2 regions of the Cellulomonas sp. H30R-01 genome follow, and region 2 is predicted to be linked to the other one. Evidence: predicted binding sites of a transcription regulator. Region 2 holds the regulator's gene; the other holds the start of a gene.
The links. Region 2 encodes LexA, which represses DNA repair genes until DNA is damaged. Its sites were predicted from a motif close to TCGAACANNTGTTCGA; they were not measured.
Positions count from the first base shown of each region.

Region 1: GXP71_RS07025 (Rv2578c family radical SAM protein) is a predicted target of LexA. The motif match lies at 1,527-1,542, and genes of this name have one in related genera.

Region 1 is NZ_CP048210.1:1,601,701-1,612,288, forward strand. Features, by position in the region: gene aspS (aspartate--tRNA ligase) at 1-281, opposite strand, end outside; gene GXP71_RS07025 (Rv2578c family radical SAM protein) at 451-1,518, opposite strand; gene GXP71_RS07030 (zinc-dependent metalloprotease family protein) at 1,992-3,794, shown strand; gene hisS (histidine--tRNA ligase) at 3,891-5,258, opposite strand; gene GXP71_RS07040 (MBL fold metallo-hydrolase) at 5,362-6,087, opposite strand; gene GXP71_RS07045 (peptidylprolyl isomerase) at 6,240-7,013, shown strand; gene GXP71_RS07050 (DUF349 domain-containing protein) at 7,010-9,145, shown strand; gene GXP71_RS07055 (bifunctional (p)ppGpp synthetase/guanosine-3',5'-bis(diphosphate) 3'-pyrophosphohydrolase) at 9,789-10,588, opposite strand, start outside.
Region 2 is NZ_CP048210.1:1,070,942-1,081,529, reverse strand. Features, by position in the region: gene serA (phosphoglycerate dehydrogenase) at 1-1,111, shown strand, start outside; gene GXP71_RS04755 (DUF5302 domain-containing protein) at 1,210-1,407, opposite strand; gene GXP71_RS04750 (aldo/keto reductase) at 1,622-2,647, shown strand; gene GXP71_RS04745 (S9 family peptidase) at 2,667-4,694, opposite strand; gene nrdR (transcriptional regulator NrdR) at 4,768-5,298, opposite strand; gene GXP71_RS04735 (LysM peptidoglycan-binding domain-containing protein) at 5,709-6,173, opposite strand; gene lexA (transcriptional repressor LexA) at 6,440-7,201, shown strand; gene GXP71_RS04725 (Rho termination factor N-terminal domain-containing protein) at 7,299-7,574, shown strand; gene GXP71_RS04720 (L-lactate dehydrogenase) at 7,651-8,652, opposite strand; gene GXP71_RS04715 (ATP-dependent DNA helicase) at 8,758-10,588, opposite strand, start outside.

The DNA of each region.
Region 1 (10,588 bases), 530 kb from region 2:
TCGTGCGCGACGAGCTCGATCTCCCCGGTCGCGAGCTGCGGGTTCTCGTTGCCCTCGGGGCGACGGCCGACCTCGCCGGTCACCTGCAGGACGTACTCCGCGCGCAGACCGTGCGCGACCGCCTCGTCGCGGATGACGACCTGGGCGATGCCGGACGCGTCCCGCAGGTCGACGAACGCCACGCCGCCGTGATCGCGACGCCGGTCCACCCAGCCCGTGAGGGTGACGGTGGTGCCGACGTGCTCGGCTCGCAGCGAGCCGGCGTGGTGGGTGCGGAGCACGGGTGTTCCTTCGCTCGACGACGGGTGGGAGCGCCGGACGGGCGCCCGCTCGATCCTAGTGGGCGCCGCCCGTGCCGCGGCCCCGGCATTCCCGGCGCTCGGGACCGCCGGACCGGCCGGGCGCCGACGGGAGGGACGGCCGCGCGCGAGGACGGGCGCCCCGTCGCGGTCAGAAGAGCGTCGGCTGGGCGACCCCGGGGACGGCGACCTCGGGCGCGACGCGGGGCAGGGAGCCCACGGGGTACGCGCCGTCGCGCATCGCGGCGCGGCCCGCACGGTGGCCCGACGGGTCGCCGAAGCCGTGCCGCACGAGCAGCGGCGCCGCACGGTCGCGCAGCCACCGGCCGTACCCGTCGGGCGTGTACGCGCCCGCGCCGTACAGCTCGTCGTACCGCCGGACGAGGTCGGGGCGGTACCGGGACAGCCAGGCCATGAAGAGCGGTTTGACCGAGCCGCGCAGGTGCAGCGGCAGGATCGTGACACCGGACGCACCGGCGTCCGCGAGCGCGGCCAGCAGCGCGTCGAGGTGCTCGGTCGAGTCGGTGAGCCAGGGCAGGACCGGTGCGACCATGACGCCGCAGGGCAGGCCCGCCTCGCGGACCGCGCGGATCAGCTCGAGGCGGGCGCGCGGGGTCGGGGTCCCGGGTTCGAGCTCCGCCTGGAGCTCCTCGTCGAGGACCGCGAGCGAGACGCCGATCCCCACCTGCACGTGGCGCGCGGCGTCGGCGAGCAGCGGCAGGTCGCGCCGCAGCAGCGTGCCCTTGGTGAGCACCGAGAGCGGCGTCCCGTGGTGGACGAGCGCGTCCACGATGCCGGGCATGAACCGGTAGCGGCCCTCGACCCGCTGGTACGGGTCCGTGTTGGTCCCCATCGCGACGTGCTCGCGCCGCCAGGACGGCCGCGCGAGCTCGGCGCGCAGCACGTCGACGACGTTCGTCTTGACGACGATCTGCGTCTCGAAGTCGCGGCCCGCGCCGAGGTCGAGGTACTCGTGGGTCGGGCGCGCGAAGCAGTACGTGCACGCGTGGAGGCACCCGCGGACCGGGTTGACGGTCCACCGGAACGGCATCTGCGACACCGCGGGCACCTTGTTGAGCGCGCTGCGGCACAGGACCTCGTGGAACGTCACGCCCGCGAACTCCGGGGTCCGGACGGTGCGGACGAGGTTGGCCAGCGCGAGCCCGGGCAGGGCGGGAGCGTCCTCCGTCGGTGCCAGCCGCTGCCCGTCCCATCGCACGACGCCAGTCGAACACGTGTTCGACGTGACGTCAACCGGCGTGCCGTCGAGCCCGCGCCCTCGCACGGCGCGACGCGACGGCTCGGAGGCGAGCACCGGCACGTCGCGCGCCGTCTGCGCGCGCACCTCGCCGGCGACGTCGCACGCGCCGTCATGTCTGTAGCGGAAAAGACGATGCCGCACCTTGACCCGGTCCCCGGCCCGTCGGGACACTTCCTACGAGACGCTGTGGAAGCGCTCTCAGACCCCTGGCCGCCCCGGAGCACCGTCTCCCGACCGTGCGTCTGCACCCTCGCAGGCATGGGCGGTGACACGAGTCAATCCATCCATCCGGCTCCACTCCCCCGACGCCCGGCACCGGATCCGGCCGCGCGACTCACCCGTCGACGCGGCCGGCTCCCGGTGCGCCCCGTCGCGCCGCCGTCGCGGCGCCGCTCCCCGACCGCCGCGCCTCGAGAATCGGAAGCACTCCCATGCGACAGCACCGCTCCTGGGCCGCCATCCGCACCGGGCGACCGCCCGGCAGCCGCCGCGGCGCGGCACGTCTCCGTGCCGCGCTCGCGTCGGCCGCGATCGTCGCGCTCCTCGCCGCCGCCGCCGGGTCACCCGCCGCGGCAGCCTCGACGGACGACGAACGCCTCACGGGCACGTACGAGCGCCTGCACGCCGACCCGCCGCTCACCGCGCGCACCGGGCCGGCCCACCCCGCACCCGCGCACGCCGGCGCGCGACCCGGCGAGCTCGCTGCATCAGGCGTCGCGTCGGGCGCGGGCGAGCCTGACAGGACCCACGACGTCGTCCGGCTCACCGACGGCACCCGGGTCCAGGTCGACGGCGACGCCGGCCTCTTCGACGGCGTCGCGCCCGGCCAGCGCGTGCGCGTCACCGGCTCGTCGTCGGCGGACGCGCCCGACGTCGACGAGGCAGCCACGACGTTCGAGGGCGCGGCCGTGCGGACGCTCTCCGCCGCGCCGGGCAGCACCGCCGTCGGCGGGCGCACGGTCGCCGTGGTCCTGCTCCGCCTCGGACCCGCGGGCACCGAGCCCGTGTCCGTCGACGACGCACGCCGCGCCTTCTTCACCGCGCCGGACTCGGTCGCGGCCTACTTCCGCGAGAGCTCGTGGTCGCAGCTCGAGCTCCGGGGCCGCGACCGGCCGGACGGCGACGTCTACGGCTACCTCGAGATCCCGGCCGGCACCGGCTGCTGGGGCGAGGCGTCCGCCGGGACGGACGCGGCGCAGGCGGCCGGCCTCGACCTGGCCGGCTACGACCACGTCGCGTTCGTCCTCGACTCCCCCGACCGCGGCTGCTGGTACGGCGGGTGGGCGTCCGTCGGCGGGCAGGAGTCCGTGAACCTCTGGGCGGGCGACAGCGGCACGCGCGCCGTCGCGCAGCACGAGCTCGGCCACAACCTCGGGCTGAACCACGCGAACGCGCTCGTCTGCACCGCGGCCGACGGACGTCCCACGTCCGTCGAGGAGCCCGGCGGCGGGTGCGTCGTGCGGGAGTACGGCGACCCGTTCGACGCGATGGGCGACACCTGGAACCAGATGCAGTTCTCCGCGAACTACAAGGCGCGCCTCGGCTGGATCACCCCGTCGCGCGTGACGACGGTGACCGGGTCCGGGACGTACACGCTCGCGCCGTCCGAGGCGCCGACCGACCTGCCGCAGGACCTGCGCATCCCGCTGCCGTCCGGCGGGTACTACGACGTCGACCTGCGGCAGCCGTACGGCCAGGCCTGGGACGCGAAGGTCAGCCGCTACCCGGCCCTCATGAACGGCGTCGAGATCCGCCGCGCGACCGACGGCGGCACCGCGCTCGTCGACACGACGCCCGGCGACGGGTACGACGACGCCGCGCTGCAGGTCGGGAGGACGTTCACGGACGCGGCCGCGGGCGTGTCCGTCCGGACGGAGTCGGTGGGGCCCGCGGGCGCCGTCGTGCACGTCGAGCTCGGCCCGGTCGTGGGCGGCGGGTACGCGAGCACCTCCCCGACGATGACGCTGCGCGGCACGAGCACCGGGTGGGCGGCCGTGCCGATGGTGCTCGTCGCCGACCACACGTGGCGGATCACGATGCCCTTCGGCGCGCACCCCGACGAGGCGCTGCTGTTCGACACCGACGGCACGGGCGCGGTCACGTTCGGCGACGCGGACGGCGACGGCACGGCCGAGCCCGGTGGTCCGCGCACCCCGATGACACAGGGGCCGGCGGTCTACGAGGTGACGTTCCGCGACGACACGCTCGCGTACGCGGTCGTCCGCGTCTGGTGAGGCGGGCCGGGGCGCGGCGGCGCACCACGCGGCCACGCCCGGCCTCATCTCCCCTGACCGGTGCCCCAGGGCGACGCCCGCACGTCGCCGCGCGCGTCAGGCCTCGGCGGGCACCACGCGGGGCCACAGGTCGTCCGCCGGCGGCGCCCACGACGCGGCGTCGGCGGGCACCTGCTCGCCCGAGCGGATGTCCTTGACCTGGTCGCCCTCGTCGCCTCCCGGCTGCCCGAGGAACCACACGAAGGGGATGCCACGACGGTCGGCGTGCCGGATCTGCTTGCCGAACTTCGCCGCCGACGGCGCGACCTCGACGGGGATCCCGCGCGACCGCAGCGCGGTGGCGACCGCGTCCGAGCGCGACCGGTCCGCCTCGTCGGTCACGGCCACCAGCACGGCCGACGGCACGGAGCGTGTCGCGCGGACCAGGCCCGCGCCGAGCAGGCGCGACACCAGACGCGAGACACCGATCGAGAGGCCGACGCCGGGGTAGGTCGTCGCACCGTCGGACGCGAGCGTGTCGTAGCGCCCGCCCGAGCAGATCGACCCGAGCTGCTCGTGCCCGACGAGCACCGTCTCGTACACGGAGCCGGTGTAGTAGTCGAGCCCGCGCGCGATCTTGAGGTCCGCGACGACGACGCCCGGCGCACGCTGCGCCGCCGCGCGCACGAGGGCGCCGAGCTCGGCGAGGCCCTCGTCGAGCAGCGTGTGCTCGGCACCGTGCCGCGCGGCGACCGCACGGACCGCGTCGACCACGGACTCGTCGTCGCCCTGCACGGACGCGAGCTCGAGGCACGCCTGCGCCTGGTCGGCGGTCGCGCCCGCCTCCGCGACGAGCAGCTCGGCGACGGCCGGGCCGCCGATCTTGTCGAGCTTGTCGATGCCGCGCAGCACCGCGTCGACGTCCGTCAGGCCGAGGCCCCGGTAGAAGCCCTCGGCAACCTTGCGGTTGTTCACGAGGATCCGCACGGGCGGCAGGCCGATCTCCCGCAGCGCGCCGAGCGCGTCGGCCATGACGAGCGGCAGCTCGACCTCGTAGTGGTACGGCAGGTCACCCGCGGCGACCACGTCGATGTCCGCCTGGACGAACTCGCGGAACCGGCCGTCCTGGGGGCGCTCGCCGCGCCACACCTTCTGGATCTGGTAGCGCCGGAACGGGAACGCGAGGTGCCCGGCGTTCTCGAGCACGTACCGCGCGAACGGCACGGTCAGGTCGAAGTGGAGGCCCAGCCGGCCGCCGCGGTCCGGGTTCTCCGGGTCCTCCTGCAGGCGCGACAGGACGTAGACCTCCTTCGACGTCTCGCCCTTGCGCAGCAGCTGGTCGAGCGGCTCGACCGCACGCGTCTCGATGCCCGCGAACCCGTGGAGCTCGAACGTCCGTCGCAGGACGTCGAGCACGTGCTGCTCGACGATGCGCCCGTCGGGCAGCCACTCGGGGAATCCGGACAGAGGTGTGGGTCGCGCCATGGGGTGGAAGTCTTCCAGACGCGTCGCGGGGGTTGCGCCCGCATCCCGCGACCGGTGCGCCGTCCCACGGCCGGCTCCCCGCGGGGTCGGGGGCTCGCTGCCGTCAGCCGCGCGCGAGGAACGGGTTGGTCGCGAGCTCGGTCGCCATGTCGCTCGTCGGGCCGTGCCCCGGGACGACGACGGCGCGCGGGTCGAGACGTGCGACGACCTCGCGCAGCGTGCGCGCCATCGTCGGCCCGTCGCCGCCCGGCAGGTCGGTGCGGCCGATCGTCCCGGCGAACAGCACGTCCCCGGTGAGCACGACCGGCTGCTCGTCGCCCGCGTCGAGCAGGTACAGCATCGAGCCCTCCGTGTGCCCCGGCGCGTGGCGTGCGACCACCGTCACCTCGCCGACCTGCCACGTGACGTCGGCGCTGCGCGGGTCGGTCGCGTCTGCGCCGAACGGCTCGAGCCGCGCCGGCCGGTGGTACGCGTGCACGTCCACCCCGGCCGCGGTCAGCGCCTGGCCGAGCGGACCCGACGGGTCGTGCGCGGCGCCGCCGAGCGCGCCGAGCGTGCCGAACGGGTCCGCGAGGCGGTACGCGTCGGCGGCGTGCACGCGGACCGGGACGTCCAGCGTCTCCGCGAGCGCGCCCGCGTCCCACGTGTGGTCGGCGTGCCCGTGCGTGACGAGCACCGCAGCCGGCCGCAGGCCGCGCGCCGCGATCTCCGCGGCGACCGCCGCGGCGACGCCCGCCCCCGGGTCGACCACGACGCACGCGCCGTCCTCGGCGACGACGACGGTGCACCGGGCCGCGAACACGGGCGCCACGAACGAGAGGAGATGCATGGCCCGCACGGTAGCCCGCGACGCCCGTGGCGCGTCCGCGCGTCGGTCGTTGCCTCGACCAGGGCCCGGGCTGCCTAGACTGTCCGGGGTTCCTTCGTGCGGTGCGGCAGGTCGACGCCTGTCGTGCCGCACCGTCGACGCGAGGAGTGTGCGTGTCCAGCAAGCGCGAGCGCGAGTACGAGCGCCGCCGGTACGAGAAGTGGCAGGAGCGTCAGACGCAGGCGCGGGCGCGCCATCGTCGTCAGCGCGTCATCGCGGGATCCGTGGTCGGGGTGCTGGTCCTCGGCCTCGGCATCGGTGCCGCGGTGGCCCTGACACGCGACGACGCCCCGCCCACCGCCGACGCCACGACACCCCCGGCCGCGACCCCGGACCCGGGCGCGACGTCACGCACGGGCAACGGCGGCGTGGTCCCCGACCCTGCCGCGGCCGAGGGCCGCACGTGGACGGGCGAGCTCGCGCTGTCGCAGGGCACCGTCGGCTTCGAGCTCGACGGCGCCGCCGCGCCGCAGGCCGTCGCGAACTTCGTGACGCTCGCCGGCGAGGGCTACTTCGACGGCACGACGTGCCACCGCCTCACCACGCAGGGCATCTACGTGCTGCAGTGCGGCGACCCCACGGCCACCGGGACCGGCGGCCCGGGATACTCCTGGGGTCCCGTCGAGAACGCGCCCGACGACGACCTCTACCCGGCGGGCACGATCGCCATGGCCCGCCAGGGCGGCAACGGCGAGTCCATGGGCAGCCAGTTCTTCCTCGTGTACGAGGATTCGCAGATCCCGTCGGACTCGGCGGGTGGATACACCGTGTTCGGCCACATCACGTCCGGCATGGACGTGCTGAAGGCCATCGCTGACGCGGGCACCGTGGAGGGGTCGGAGACCCCGGTGGACGCCGTCACCATCGAGGGAGTGGAGACCCAGTGACCGAGACCCCCGCATCGACCTCCTCGCCGGAGGACCCGACGCCCACTCCCCCGACATCCGCTCCCATCGTCCCCCAGGACGACGCGCCGACGACGGACGCCGCACCCGCGGACGCCGCCACTGCCGACGAGGCCACCGCCGACGAGGCGACCGCCGACGAGACCGCGACCGACGGCTCGACGACTGCCGAGCCCGCGGCCGACGGCGCCACGGAGACCCGCGACCCGTCCGCCGACGACGCGCCGAGCACCGACACCGTCGACGCGGCGGCCACGACCGACGCCACCGACGAGGCGGCGGCGGGCGGTGCCGACGAGCCCGCCACCGTCGTCGAGGAGACCGCGGCGGCCGACTCGCCCGCCACCGCCGACCTCACCGCGACGACCGACGAGCCCGCCCCCGTCGACGTGACCGAGCCGGCCGACGAGCTCACCACCGCCGACGCGACGCAGGCGACCGACGAGCCCGGCACGGCCGACGCCGCCGCCGAGGTGACCGCCGCGGAGACGACGTCGGCCGCGACCGCCGACGAGGTGGCCACCGCCGAGGCCGGCGACGAGGGCGTCACCTCCGAGGCGAGCGCGACGGATGACGCCGACGAGGCGAGCACCACGGACACCACCGACGAGGCGCGCACGACGGACAGCACCGACGAGGCACGCACGACGGAGGACGCCGACGAGGCCGCCGGCACGGGCGACGCGGCCGCGGCTGCGCCGTCGCCCTCGGCTGCCGCGCCGACACCGCGTCCGACGCCCGCGTCGGCGCGCCCCGGCCCGCGGCCGCGTCCGGTGCCTCACCCGCCGGCGCACCCCGCAGCTGCTCCTGCCACGCCCGCACCGGTCCCGGTGGCCGCCCCCGACGACAGCGCGGAGGCCGCGCACGCCGCGACGTTCGGCTCGGTCGACGCCGACGGCACGGTGTCGGTCCGCGAGGCCGCGGGCGAGCGCGTGGTCGGGCAGTTCCCGGGCGCGTCCAGCGAGGAGGCGCTCGCGCTCTACGTGCGCCGCTACCTGGACCTCCAGGCGAAGGTCACGCTGTTCGAGGCGCGGCTCCAGGCGACGGACCTGTCGGTCAAGGAGATCGACCAGACGCTCACGCGCCTCACCGAGGAGCTCAAGGAGCCGGCGGCCGTCGGTGACCTGGACGGGCTGCGCGAGCGCCTGGAGTCGCTGCGCGGCGTCGCCGCCGAGCGTCGGGCCGCGGCGGACGCCGAGCGGCAGGCGGCACGGCAGGCGGCGCTCGAGGCCCGCACGGCGATCGTCGAGCAGGCGGAGAAGATCGCCGGCACGGACCCCGCGCGGATCCAGTGGCGTCCAGCCGGTGAGCAGCTGCGCACGCTCCTCGAGGAGTGGAAGACCGCGCAGCGCAGCGGCCCGCGCCTCGACCGTCCGACGGAGGAGTCGCTCTGGAAGCGGTTCAGCCACGCGCGCACGACGTTCGACCGTGAGCGCCGGCACTTCTTCGCCGAGCTGGAGGCGCGCAACGCGGGCGCGAAGGCCGCGAAGGAGCAGCTCGTCGCCGAGGCGGAGAAGCTGCAGGAGAGCACCGACTGGGGGCCGACGGCGGGCGCGTTCCGCGACCTCATGACGCGCTGGAAGGCCGCGGGTCGCGCGAGCCGGGCGGACGACGACGCCCTGTGGGCCCGGTTCCGGGCCGCGCAGGACGCGTTCTTCGCGGCCCGCGACGCGCACTCGGCGGCGACGGACACGGAGTTCCGCGCGAACCTCGACGTCAAGGAGGCGCTGCTGGTCGAGGCCGAGGCCCTGCTCCCGGTGCGCGACCTCAACGCCGCCAAGCAGGCCATCCGCTCGATCCAGGACCGCTGGGAGGCCGCGGGCAAGGTCCCGCGTGCCGACATCCAGCGGGTGGAGGGCCGGCTGCGCGCGGTCGAGTCGGCGATCCGTGACGCGGAGCAGACGCAGTGGCGCCGCACCAACCCGGAGACGCGCGCTCGTGCCGAGGGTGCGGCGGCGCAGCTCGAGCAGGCGATCGCGGGTCTCGAGGCCGACCTCGAGCGCGCGAAGTCGGCGGGCGACGCGCGCCGGATCGCGGACGCGCAGGCCGCGCTCGACGCACGCCGGTCGTGGCTCGAGCAGGTCCAGCGGGCCGCTGAGGACGCGCGCGGCTGACCCGCCGCGACACCCCGTCGTCCACAGCCGGAGCCGGGCCGCCCCCACGGGGTGGCCCGGCTCCGTCATGCTGACGCGCGTGACGAGCCTCGACGACCTCCGCCCGCGGCCGCGGGCGCTGCCGACCGTCGTCCGGCGCGGCGACGTGGGCGCGGCCACCTGGTTCGCGCTGGTCCGCGACGGAGTGGTGCGCCCCGTCTGGGGGGACGTCGCGGTCGTCGCCGACCTGCCGCCCTCCCCCGCGCTCCGGGGCGCGTCGCTGGTCGACGAGGTGCCGCACGGCGGTGTGGTGGGGCGCGGGAGCGCGGCGTGGGTGCACACGGGCGGTGCTCCGCCGCCCAAGGTCGACGTGCTCGTCGCCAGCGGTCGTCGCCGTGCCTCGCCCAGCGCGCGGCGGACGTCGGCGGAGGCGACGCTCACGCCGTCCGACGTCGAGCTCGTCGGCGGGCTGCGCGTGACGACGGTGCACCGGACGGGCACCGACGTCGCCCGTTTCGTCGCGCCGGCCCGGGCCCGTCGACTGCTCGTCGACCTCGTCGCCGCGGGCTTCGACCCGCACGCCGCGCTGCGGGAGCTCGACACGCTGCGCGGACGGCGCGGCGTGTGCCAGGCACGCGCGCTGCTGCACAGCCTCGACGACCCGTCAGGCGCGGATGACGGGCTCCTCGGCGGCCTTCGACCCGGTGATGCGGTACACGTCGAACACGCCCTCGACCTTGCGGACGGCGGCGAGCACGGACGCGAGGTGCGACGGCTCCGCCATCTCGAACACGAACCGCGACAGCGCGACCCGGTCGCGTGACGTCGACACGGACGCCGAGAGGATGTTCACGTGGTGGTCCGACAGGACGCGCGTGACGTCGGACAGCAGCCGGCTGCGGTCGAGCGCCTCGACCTGGATCTGCACGAGGAACAGCGTCGAGCTGGTGTGGCTCCACTCGACGTCGACCAGGCGCTCGGGCTGCGACCGCAGGGCGTCGACGTTCACGCAGTCCGACCGGTGCACGCTGACGCCGGCACCGCGCGTGACGAAGCCGACGATGTCGTCGCCGGGCACGGGCGTGCAGCACTTGGCGAGCTTGACCCAGATGTCGTCGACGCCCTTGACGACCACACCGACGTCGCCCGTGCGGACGCGGCGCGCGGTCGGCCCGGGCCGGGCGGTCTCGGCGAGGTCCTCCTCGGCCGCGGGCTCGCCGCCGAGCGAGTGGACGAGGCGCTGCACGACCGTTGCCGCGGACACCTGACCCTCGCCGATCGCGGCGTACAGGGCGGACACGTCCTGGTAGCGCATCTCGTTCGCGAGGGCGACGAGAGACTCGTGGGACAGCAGGCGCTGGATCGGCAGGTTCTGCTTGCGCATCGCCTTCGCGATGGCGTCCTTGCCGTGCTCGATCGCCTCCTCGCGGCGCTCCTTCGAGAACCACTGGCGGATCTTGTTGC
Region 2 (10,588 bases):
TGCGCTCGACGAGCACGAGCTCGTCGAGGCCCTGGAGGGGGTCCAGCTCCTCGGCATCCGTTCCAAGACGCACGTGACGTCCGCGGTGCTCGAGCAGGCGCCGGACCTGGTCGCGATCGGCGCGTACTGCATCGGCACCAACCAGATCGACCTCGCCGCCGCGGCCGCACGCGGTGTCGCGACGTTCAACGCGCCGTTCTCGAACACGCGCTCGGTCGTCGAGATCGCGATCTCCGAGATCATCGCGCTGACCCGCCGTCTCACCGAGTTCGACAAGGCCATGCACGACGGCGTGTGGAACAAGTCCGCGACCGGCGCGCACGAGGTCCGCGGCCGCACGCTCGGCATCATCGGCTACGGCAACATCGGCACCCAGCTGTCGGTGCTCGCCGAGAACCTCGGCATGTCCGTCGTCTTCTACGACACGGCCGAGAAGCTCGCGCTCGGCAACGCGCGCCGCATGGACACGCTCGACGAGCTGCTCGAGGCGGCCGACATCGTCACGCTGCACGTCGACGGTCGCAGCGGCAACGCGGGCCTCTTCGGTGCCAAGCAGTTCGCGCGCATGCGCCCGGGCGCGGTGTTCCTCAACCTGTCGCGCGGGTTCGTCGTCGACTACTCCGCGCTGCGCGACGCGGTCGTGTCGGGCCACGTGAGCGGCGCGGCCGTCGACGTGTTCCCCGTCGAGCCCAAGCGCAAGGGCGACCCGTTCGACTCCGAGCTGCGCGGCCTGCCGAACGTCATCCTCACGCCGCACACCGGCGGCTCGACGGAGGAGGCGCAGGAGGCGATCGGCCAGTTCGTGTCGAACAAGGTGCGCGACTACCTGTCGACCGGCTCGACGACGCTCAGCGTCAACGTGCCGAACCTCGCGCTCGACCAGCAGCCGGGCGTGCACCGCCTCGCGTACCTGCACCGCAACGTGCCCGGGGTGCTCGCGGCGGTGAACGCCACGCTGGCCGAGCACGGCGTCAACATCGAGGGCCAGCTGCTCGCGACCCGCGGCGACCTCGGCTACGTGGTCACCGACGCCGGCTCGGCCGTCGACCAGGCCGTCGTCGACGCGCTCTCGTCGCGACCGGAGACGGTGCGGCTGCGCCTGCTGTCCTGAGCCTCGTGCACGGCGGCGGTCACCGCTGCTGGCCCGTGCACGACGAAGGGCCCCACCGGTCGCCGGCGGGGCCCTTCGTCATGCGGTGCGGGTGAGGCTCAGGACGAGCCGGACTTGCGCTGGAACCGGCGCTGGGCCGGACCCGCCGTCTCCGACCCGTGGACCTGCCCGGTGTTCGTGGAGCCCGCGGCCGTCCGGTGCTGCGCCGCCTTCTTGCGGTCGAGCGCCTCCCGGAACTTCGCCTTGGCGTCCTCGCTCACCGCCTCCGCTGCCGGCTTCGCGCTGTCGTTGCTCATCGGCTACTCCTCGGTGTGACTCGGTCCGTCGACGCACCCGGGGGGCGCGTCGGTCCAGCCTCCCGGACCGCGCGCGGCCGCGCCACCCGTTTGGGGCACCCGTGTCGTCCCAGGCCTGCCGTGCGTCGTCCCAGGCGCGCCGTGCGACGAGCGCGGCGGCCGGCGCGGCCTCACGGCCCGTCGGTCGTCCTCGCGTGCGCGGTACGGTCGAGCGGTGAGCACCGCACCGCCGCCCCTCCCGCACCGGCGCGCGGGCGGTCTCTCGCTCCCGGCCGTCTCGCTCGGGCTGTGGCAGAACTTCGGCGAGGCGCGACCGTACGCGCAGCAGCGGGAGGTCGTGCTGCACGCGGTCGAGCGCGGCGTCGTGCACCTCGACCTCGCGAACAACTACGGTCCGCCGCCGTTCGCCGCCGAGGAGACCGTGGGACGGTTGCTCGCGACGGACCTGCGCGGTCACCGCGACGAGCTCGTCGTGACCACCAAGGCCGGGTACCGCGCGTGGCCCGGCCCGTACGGCGAGCACGGGTCCGCGAAGTACCTGCGCGCCTCGCTCGACGAGTCGCTCCGCCGGCTCGGCGTCGACGCGGTCGACGTGTACTACAGCCACCGCTACGACCCGACGACACCGCTCGAGGAGACGCTCGGTGCGCTCGGTGCCGCGGTCCGCGCGGGCAAGGCCGTGCACGTGGGCATCTCGTCGTACTCCGCGGACCGCACGCGCGAGGCGCTCGACGTCGCCGCACGGCTCGGGGTCCGCCTCGCCGTGCACCAGCCCGCCTACTCGATCCTCAACCGGTGGGTCGAGACGCCGGGCGCCGACGGCCGGTCGCTGCTCGACGTCGCCGGGGACGCCGGGATGGCCGTCGTCGCGTTCTCGCCGCTCGCCCAGGGCATGCTCACGCCCCGGTACCTCGACGGGGTCCCCGCCGACTCGCGCGCCGCGCGCGGTGGGCCGCTGCGCCCCGAGTGGCTGACCCCCGAGGTGCTCGACCACGTGCGCGCGCTCGACGGCGTCGCGCGCGCCGGTGGGCGCACGCTCCCGCAGCTCGCGCTCGCCTGGGTGCTGCGGGACCCGCGCGTGACCTCGGTCCTCGTCGGCGCGCGCACCGTCCAGCAGCTCGAGGACAACCTCGCCGCGGCGACCGCGGCTCCCCTGGACGACGACGAGATCGCCGCGGTCGACGCCCACGCGGTGGATGCGGGTGTCAACCTCTGGGGGCCGCGGTCGAGCGACCGCTGAGGCTCGGCCCGGCGGGCCGTCAGGAGGTCGGCAGGTGCCGCCCCCACCACGCGAGCACGTGCTCGAAGCGCTGCCGGCGGTGCCGCGGGCGCCCCGACCGCGTCAGCTCGTGGCCCTCCCCCGGGAACAGCAGCAGCTCCGCCTCGACACCCCGCCGACGCAGCTCGACGAACCACCGCTGCCCCTGCTCGACCGGGCACCGCCAGTCCTGCTCCGAGTGGATCACCAGGGTCGGCGTGCGCACCGCGCCGACGTGCGCCATCGGCGACTGGGCCGCGACCGCGCGCGCACCGTCCTCGTCGGCCGCGTCACCCAGGTACTCCAGACCGAAGAACCAGCCGATGTCGCTCGAGCCGACGAAGCTCACAGGGTCGAGGAAGCCGCGCTCGACGACCGCCGCCGCGAACCGGTCCGTGCGCGTCGTCAGCCACGCCGTGAGGTACCCGCCGTACGACCCGCCCATCACGCCCACCCGGTCCGCGTCGACCTCCGGCAGCGTCGCCGCCGCGTCGAGCAGCGCCAGCACGTCGTCCGTGTCGACCGTGCCGAACGCGCGGTGGATCGCCCGGCCGTGCGCGCGGCCGTACCCCGACGAGCCGCGGGGGTTGCCCAGCACGACCGCCCAGCCGGCCGCGGCGAGCACCTGCACCTCGTCGAAGACCGCGTGGGTGTACTGCGCGTGCGGTCCGCCGTGGATCATGAGGATCGTCGGGTACGGGCCCGGCCCGTGCCGCTCCGGGTCGGGCGTCACGACCCAGCCGTGGACCGGGTAGCCGTCCGGTGCGGTCGCCTCCACCTCCCGGGGCTCACGAACGCCCGCCCCCCGCAGCGGCGCCGAGAGGTCGGTGCGCGGTGCGGCGGCACCCGACCCGTCGAGCGGCACCGTGAGGACGTCGCCCGCCGACGTCGGGTGCGCCGCGGTGACCACGGCGAACGGCACCGCACCCGACGCGACCGCCGCGCCCGACACGACGTGCCGGTCCCCGAGCAGCGTGACCAGCGCACCGTCGTCGGTCACCCGCGCCAGGTGCACCGCACCCCGGTGCTGGACGGCCACGAGCGGCCCGTCGGGCGACTCGGCGAGCACGCCCGCGTCGAGGTCGACCGCATCGGCGTCCGTCAGCCGCACCGGCACAGCGGGCTCCTGACCCGCGACCGGCAGCGCCGCGCGGAACAGGCCGACCTGCGCGGCCACGAAGTCGTGGCCCGACGCGCCGAGGTCGGTCGCGAGCAGCCACACCGACGTGCCGTCGGCCGACGGCAGCACCGCCTCGACACCCAGGGTGCTCCCCCGGTCCGCGTCGGTCACCGGCACCAGGTCGAGCACGTCGACCGCCGACGACCCCGCGGGCACGAGAACCGCGTCCCGACGCAGGTCCTCCTCCCGGTCGGCGTGCCGCGGGACGACCGCGACCAGCGCGTCGCCCGACGGAAGCCAGCGCGCGCCGCGCACCTCCGCGTCACCGCGGGTCAGCGCCGTCGACTCCGGGACCTCGGTCACCCGGGCCAGCTGCGCGGGCGCTCCGTCCGCCGTCGGTACCTGGACGACGAAGACGTGCTGGCGCTTGTCCCGCTCGAACCCGACGCCGTCGCCGCGGTACCGGAACGACGTGATGTGCCGCGCGGGCTCACCGGCCGGGTCGCCGCCGGCCACGTAGCGCCCCTCCTCCGGCACGCGGGCGAGGTACGCGATCCGCCGCCCGTCGGGCGAGAACCGGGGTGCCGACACCCCGAGCGGCGCGTCCGTGAGCCGCACCGGCTCCCCGCCGGTCGCCTCGACCACGTAGAGCTGCGGCTTGCCCCGGGGCTCCGCACGGCAGAACGCGACCCAGCGGCCGTCGGGCGACACGTCCGGGGCGGTGTCGCGGTGCCCGCGGGTGATCCGGTGCGGCGCGGCGTCGCCGACGAGCGGGACCAGCCACAGCTGCCCGGTGTACTCGTCGGTCTCGAGGTCGGGGTGCGTGACGGCCACGACGGCCGCGGAACCGTCGGGCAGCACGGCGGGGGCGGACGGGACGGACAGGAGCGGCAGGTCGTCAGGTGTCACCGGACGAACCTACGTGACGTCGCGCCGTGCTCCGGCCGTGCCCGCCGCGCCGATACGCAGGGCGCGCCCCGACTCAGGCGGTCGGGCCGGGGCTCGTCGAGCCGGCGACCGAACCGACCTCGTCCACGGAGTCGGAGCCCGCCGCCTCGATGCGACCTTCGCGGTCCGCGCGGAGGACGGTGATCGCCGCCTCGAAGTCCTCGAGCGAGTCGAACGCCTGGTAGACGCTCGCGAACCTGAGGTACGCGACCTCGTCGAGCTCGCGCAGCGGCCCGAGGATCGCCAGGCCGATCTCGTACGCGTCGATCTCGGCCGAACCCGACGCGCGCAGCGTCTCCTCGACGCGCTGCGCCAGCAGCGCGAGGTCGTCCTCGCTCACGGGACGCCCCTGGCACGCCTTGCGGACGCCGTTGGCGATCTTCTCGCGGCTGAACGGCTCGGTGACGCCGGAGCGCTTCACGACCGAGAGGCTCGCGGTCTCGACGGTCGTGAACCGCCGGTTGCACTGCGGGCACTGACGGCGGCGGCGGATGGACGAGCCGTCGTCCGACGTGCGGGAGTCGACGACACGGGAGTCCGGGTGTCGGCAGAACGGGCAGTGCACCGCGATGTCTCCTCGCTGTCACGGACAGCGAGGCCCCTGCCCCCCGCTCGTCCTCGTCCCGGCGACGCTAGGACACCGTCCCACGGCGTCGCAAGGCGCGCCGACCTGACCACTCGAACGACCGCTCCGGTGTCGCGGGCGAGGTCGCGGAGTCAGGCGCTGGCGCGCAAGGAGGCGGCCGCTCGACGCGGCCGCCTCCCCGGAGACGCTGCCGTCCCAGATCACGGACCGACTCGCCTCGGTCCGGCGCGGTGCTGCGGCGCGTGGCGATGCGGGCATCACCTCGGCCACCCCTCGACGAGCCCCCCAGCCCGTTCGATGAGGTAAGCCTAACCTACTGAGGGACAGCCCCCTCGTCAACGCTCCTCCCGGCGGCGCCCCCGCCTTCCCCGCAGGGGCACCGCCGCGGCTCAGGAGCGAGGCAGGAGGATCTCCTGGCCCGCCATCAGACCGGCGTTCGGGAGGTCGTTGAGACGCACGAGCTCGAGCACGACGTCGCGCACGTCCTCGCCCGGTGCCGCGACCTGCTGAGCGAGACCCCACATCGTCTCCCCGTCGAGGACGACGTGACGCGTGACCTCGACCGCGGAGCTGACAGGACCGTCCGCGGACGCCCGCGCGGCGATCGTCGAGACACCGATCGCGAGCAGCAGGCCGAGCACGACGACTACCAGACGGCCGCGGGCCGTCAACCGCAGCGGCGCCTGCTCTGCGGCGGTGGGGGCGGCGGCACCGCCGCCCCCCGCACGAGGCTCGACCGACGTCCGGCCCGCCGGTCCGACGGACCGCGACGCGGGGGGCGCCGACAACCGGACGACCCGCAGGTTCGGACGCACCGCTCCCGGCCCCGCCGGCGACAGCACCGCAGCGCTCATGTCGACTCTCCGCTCCGTCATGTTCGAACGTCTGTTCGTCGAACGTCTGTACGATGTCTACCACCCGGCTCCGACACGCGTCCAGACGAGATCGAACAGATGTTTGATCTGGCTGCTCGCACTGCCTAGGCTGGCCGCGCAGGACAAGCGCACCACCGACCACTGACACCGCCCGGGTCCGCCCGGCCCGGACGCAGGTCAGCAGCGGTGCGCCCGGTCCGGCACCGAGCAGGCGGCGACCGGCCGACGACGTCAGGAGGGCTGCAGTGAGCACCAGCGGGGACACCACGACCGGCACACAGGACCGGGTGGCGACCGTCCACGCGCTCCCCGACGGGCCGGACGGGTCCGACGGCCTCACGGCGCGGCAGCGCCTGGTGCTCGACACGATCCGGGCGTCGGTCGAGTCGCGCGGCTACCCGCCCAGCATGCGCGAGATCGGCGAGGCCGTCGGCCTCACGAGCCCGTCGAGCGTCAAGCACCAGCTCACGGCTCTCGAGCGCAAGGGCTACCTGCGCCGCGACCCGAACCGACCGCGCGCGATCGAGGTCGTTCACCCCGACGACTCGCGCGGCGTGTCCACCTGGACGGCGCCCGACGGCTCGCGCACACCGTTCTCGGCACCCGTCACCGGGGACGACGAGCAGGTGCCCAGCCCGTCCTACGTCCCGGTCGTCGGCCGGATCGCCGCGGGCGGCCCGATCCTGGCCGACCAGGTCGTCGAGGACGTGTTCCCGCTGCCGCGTCAGCTCGTCGGCGACGGTGAGCTGTTCCTGCTCCGGGTCGCGGGCGACTCGATGATCGACGCCGCCATCTGCGACGGCGACTGGGTGGTCGTCCGCCGGCAGCCGGTCGCGGAGAACGGCGAGATCGTCGCGGCCATGATCGACGGCGAGGCGACGGTCAAGACGCTCCGCCGCGCCGACGGTCACGTGTGGCTGATGCCGCACAACGCCGCCTACGCGCCGATCGTCGGTGACGAGGCGACGATCCTCGGCCGGGTCGTCTCCGTCCTGCGCAGCCTCTGACGCCGGCCTCGTCCTCGTCCGGGTGCAGCTCGGCGACGTGGGCGCGACCCTGGTCCGGGGTGAGGACGACGCCCCGGAGCCCGACCGAGGAGCCACGATGCCCGGACGGATGCGAGACCCCGGCCCCAGCGTGAAGGACGCGAAGCTCTACGAGCGGCTGCGCGACGAGGGGAACAGCAAGGCGAAGTCGGCGCGCATCGCCAACGCCGCCGCCGGATCGTCACGGTCGGCCGTCGGCCGCAAGGGCGGCCGCTCGGGCGACTACGGCGACTGGACCGTCGACGACCTGCGCAGGAAGGCGGCGGACGTGGGCATCGAGGGGCGGTCGCGCATGCGCAAGTCGCAGCTCATCGACGCCCTCCGGTCGCACTGAGCCCGACGACCCGCGCCACCACCCCGTGGCCGCCGTCGCACGACGGGCGCAGCGGCGGCCGCGAGGTGGTCGCGGGTCAGAACCCGAACTGGCGCGCGACGTCCTTGACCGCCTCGGCGGAGCGGCGCAGGCCGGCGAGCTCGTCCGCCGACATCGGCACCGCGAGCCGGTCCTCGACGCCCTTGGCACCGACGACGGCGGGCACGGAGAGGCAGACGTCGGAGATCCCGTAGTAGTCGTCGAGCAGGGACGACACGGGCAGGATGCGGGACTCGTCGTTGAGGACCGCCTCGATGATGCGCGACCCCGCGAGCGCGACCGCGTAGTTGGTGGCGCCCTTGCCCTCGATGATCTGGTAGGCGGAGTCCACGACCTCGCGCGCGATCCGCTCGCGCACCTCGGAGGTCAGCGCGCCGCCGCGCCCGCCGAGGCCGTTCCACTCGAGCAGCGGCACCGCGCCGATGCTCGCGGAGCTCCAGAGCGGCAGCTCGCTGTCACCGTGCTCGCCCGCGACGTACGCGTGGACGTTCTGCACCGCGACGCCCGTCTCGCGCGCGATGAGGTACCGCAGCCGCGACGAGTCGAGGACCGTCCCGGAGCCGAACAGCCGCGACGGCGGGAGCCCCGAGATGCGCAGCGCGGCGTACGTCACGACGTCGACCGGGTTGGTGACCATCACGTACGTCGCGTCGGGCGCGACCTCGACGACAGCCGGGAGGACCTTCCGGACGAGCGAGATCGTGGCCTCGGCGAGGTCGAGGCGCGTCTGGCCGGGCTTCTGCTTCGCACCCGCGGTGAACATCACGATGTCGGCGTCGGCGCACACCGCGATGTCGTCCGACCCGACGACCTGGGCCATCGGCATGAACTGGATGCCGTGCCCCAGGTCGAGCGCCTCGGCCTGCACCTTGGCCTTGTTGATGTCGTAGAGCGCGACCGTGCGGGCGGCACCGCGCATCAGGGCGGCGTAGGCCATCGTCGACCCGACGGCGCCGGCCCCCACGATCGCGAGCTTGGACGTCCGGCGGCGCGGGACGTGCGGCGTCACGGCGTCGTCGAGGTCAGGGGTCTCGGTCATGGGGGTCTCCCGCGTCGTCGTGCGACCGCCCGGGTCCGGGTCGGTCGGGGTGCGCGTCGGCGCCGGCCACGAGCACCGGCGCCGCACGTCGGCGCAGCTCTGAGGCTAGTCGTCCCCGGTGAGGCGGCGCAGGGCGGACACGGCGACGTCGCGCTCGGTGGTCCGCCAGAAGCCCGGCAGCGACCGGGCGAGGAACTCGCCGTAGCGCGCGGTGACGAGCCGCGGGTCCAGGACGGCCACGACACCGCGGTCCTCTGTCGTGCGGACCAGGCGTCCCGCGCCCTGCGCGAGCAGCAGCGCGGCGTGCGTCGCGGACACGGACATGAAGCCGTTGCCGCCCGCGGCGGCGACCGCCTCGGTCCGGGCCGAGCGCACCGGGTCGTCCGGGCGCGGGAACGGGATGCGGTCGATGAGGACGAGCCGGCACGCGGGCCCGGGCACGTCGACGCCCTGCCACAGCGACAGCGTGCCGAACAGGCACGTCGGCTCGTCGGCGGCGAACCGCGCGACGAGCGTCGGGAGCTGGTCGTCGCCCTGCAGCAGCACCGGCACGTCGAGCCGTTCCCGCATCGCGAGCGCGGCCGCCGTGGCGGCGCGGCGCGACGAGAAGAGCCCGAGCGTGCGTCCCCCGGCGGCGCGGACGAGCGCCTCGATCTCGTCGAGCTGCGCATCCGTCGCGGGTTCGCGCCCGGGCGGGGGCAGCCGACGTGCGACGTAGAGGATCCCCTGCCGGGCGTAGTCGAACGGGCTGCCCACGTCGAGGCCGTGCCAGGTGAGGGGCCCGGGGTCGTCGGCCGCGTCCGTGCCGGTCGCGACGTCGAGCGCGTCGGCGTCGTCCTGCGTGCCCGGCAGGCGCGACGGGCCGACGGGTTCGGCGTCGGGTCGGACCTCGAGACCCACGGACCGGGCGACCGGGTCGAACGAGCCGCCGAGCGAGAGCGTCGCCGACGTGAGCACCCCGGTCCGCCCGCCCAGCAGGTTCGTGCGGATGAGCCCGTTCACCGCGAGCGGCGCGGCGTGCAGGCGCGTGAGGACGCCACCGCGCCGGTCCTCGCCCCGCGCGCACCACAGCACCGTGTGGCGGTTGTCCTCCGGGTCGGCGGCCATGCGGTCGGCGACCTCGAACAGCGCGAGCATCGCGGACGCGGCCATCTTCAGCCCGCCGTCCGGCGCGGCAGGACGCCCCGCGGTGGAGTCGGGCTTGAGGGCGCTCAGCAGCGTGCGCGACGCGTCCCGGACCGCGGCGACGGCGTCGCGTGCGGCGTCGGGCAGCCCGTCGGGGAACCGCCCCTCGGGCAGCTCGACGAGCACCGCGGCGAGCGCCTGCGCCGCCGCGTCCAGGTCCGTCGTCGGCACTCCCCCGTGCCGCCGCGCGAGGCGCGCGGCGTGGTCCACGGTCGCGAACGACAGGTCGGACGTCGCCTGCGCGGTGACGCGGTCCGTGAGCTCGTGCGCCTCGTCGACGATCAGCACGTCGTGCTCGGGCAGCACGCCCGGCGAGCCCGAGGCGGCGATGCCGAGCATCGCGTGGTTCGTCACGACCACGTCCGCCTCGCGCGCCGACGCCCGCGCGCGCTCGGGGAAGCACTCCTCGATCATCGGGCAGCGGGTGCCGAGGCACTCGAGCGACGTCACCGACACCTGGCGCCACGCGCGGTCGGTCACGCCGGGGACGAGGTCGTCCCGGTCGCCCGTGTCGGTCTCCTCGGCCCACTCGCGCAGCCGGAGGATCTGCTCGCCGAGCGACTCGCTGCCGTCGCGACGTCCCGCCCCGGCAGGTGCGGGGTGGTCCGCGGCGCCCGCGTGGTCCCCGAGGTCGAACAGCGTGCCGGGCTCGTCGTCGGGGTACCCGCCGGCGACCTTGTGCACGCACAGGTAGTTGTGCCAGCCCTTGAGGAGCGCGATGTGCGGCCGGCGGGGCAGCCGAGGCGCGAGC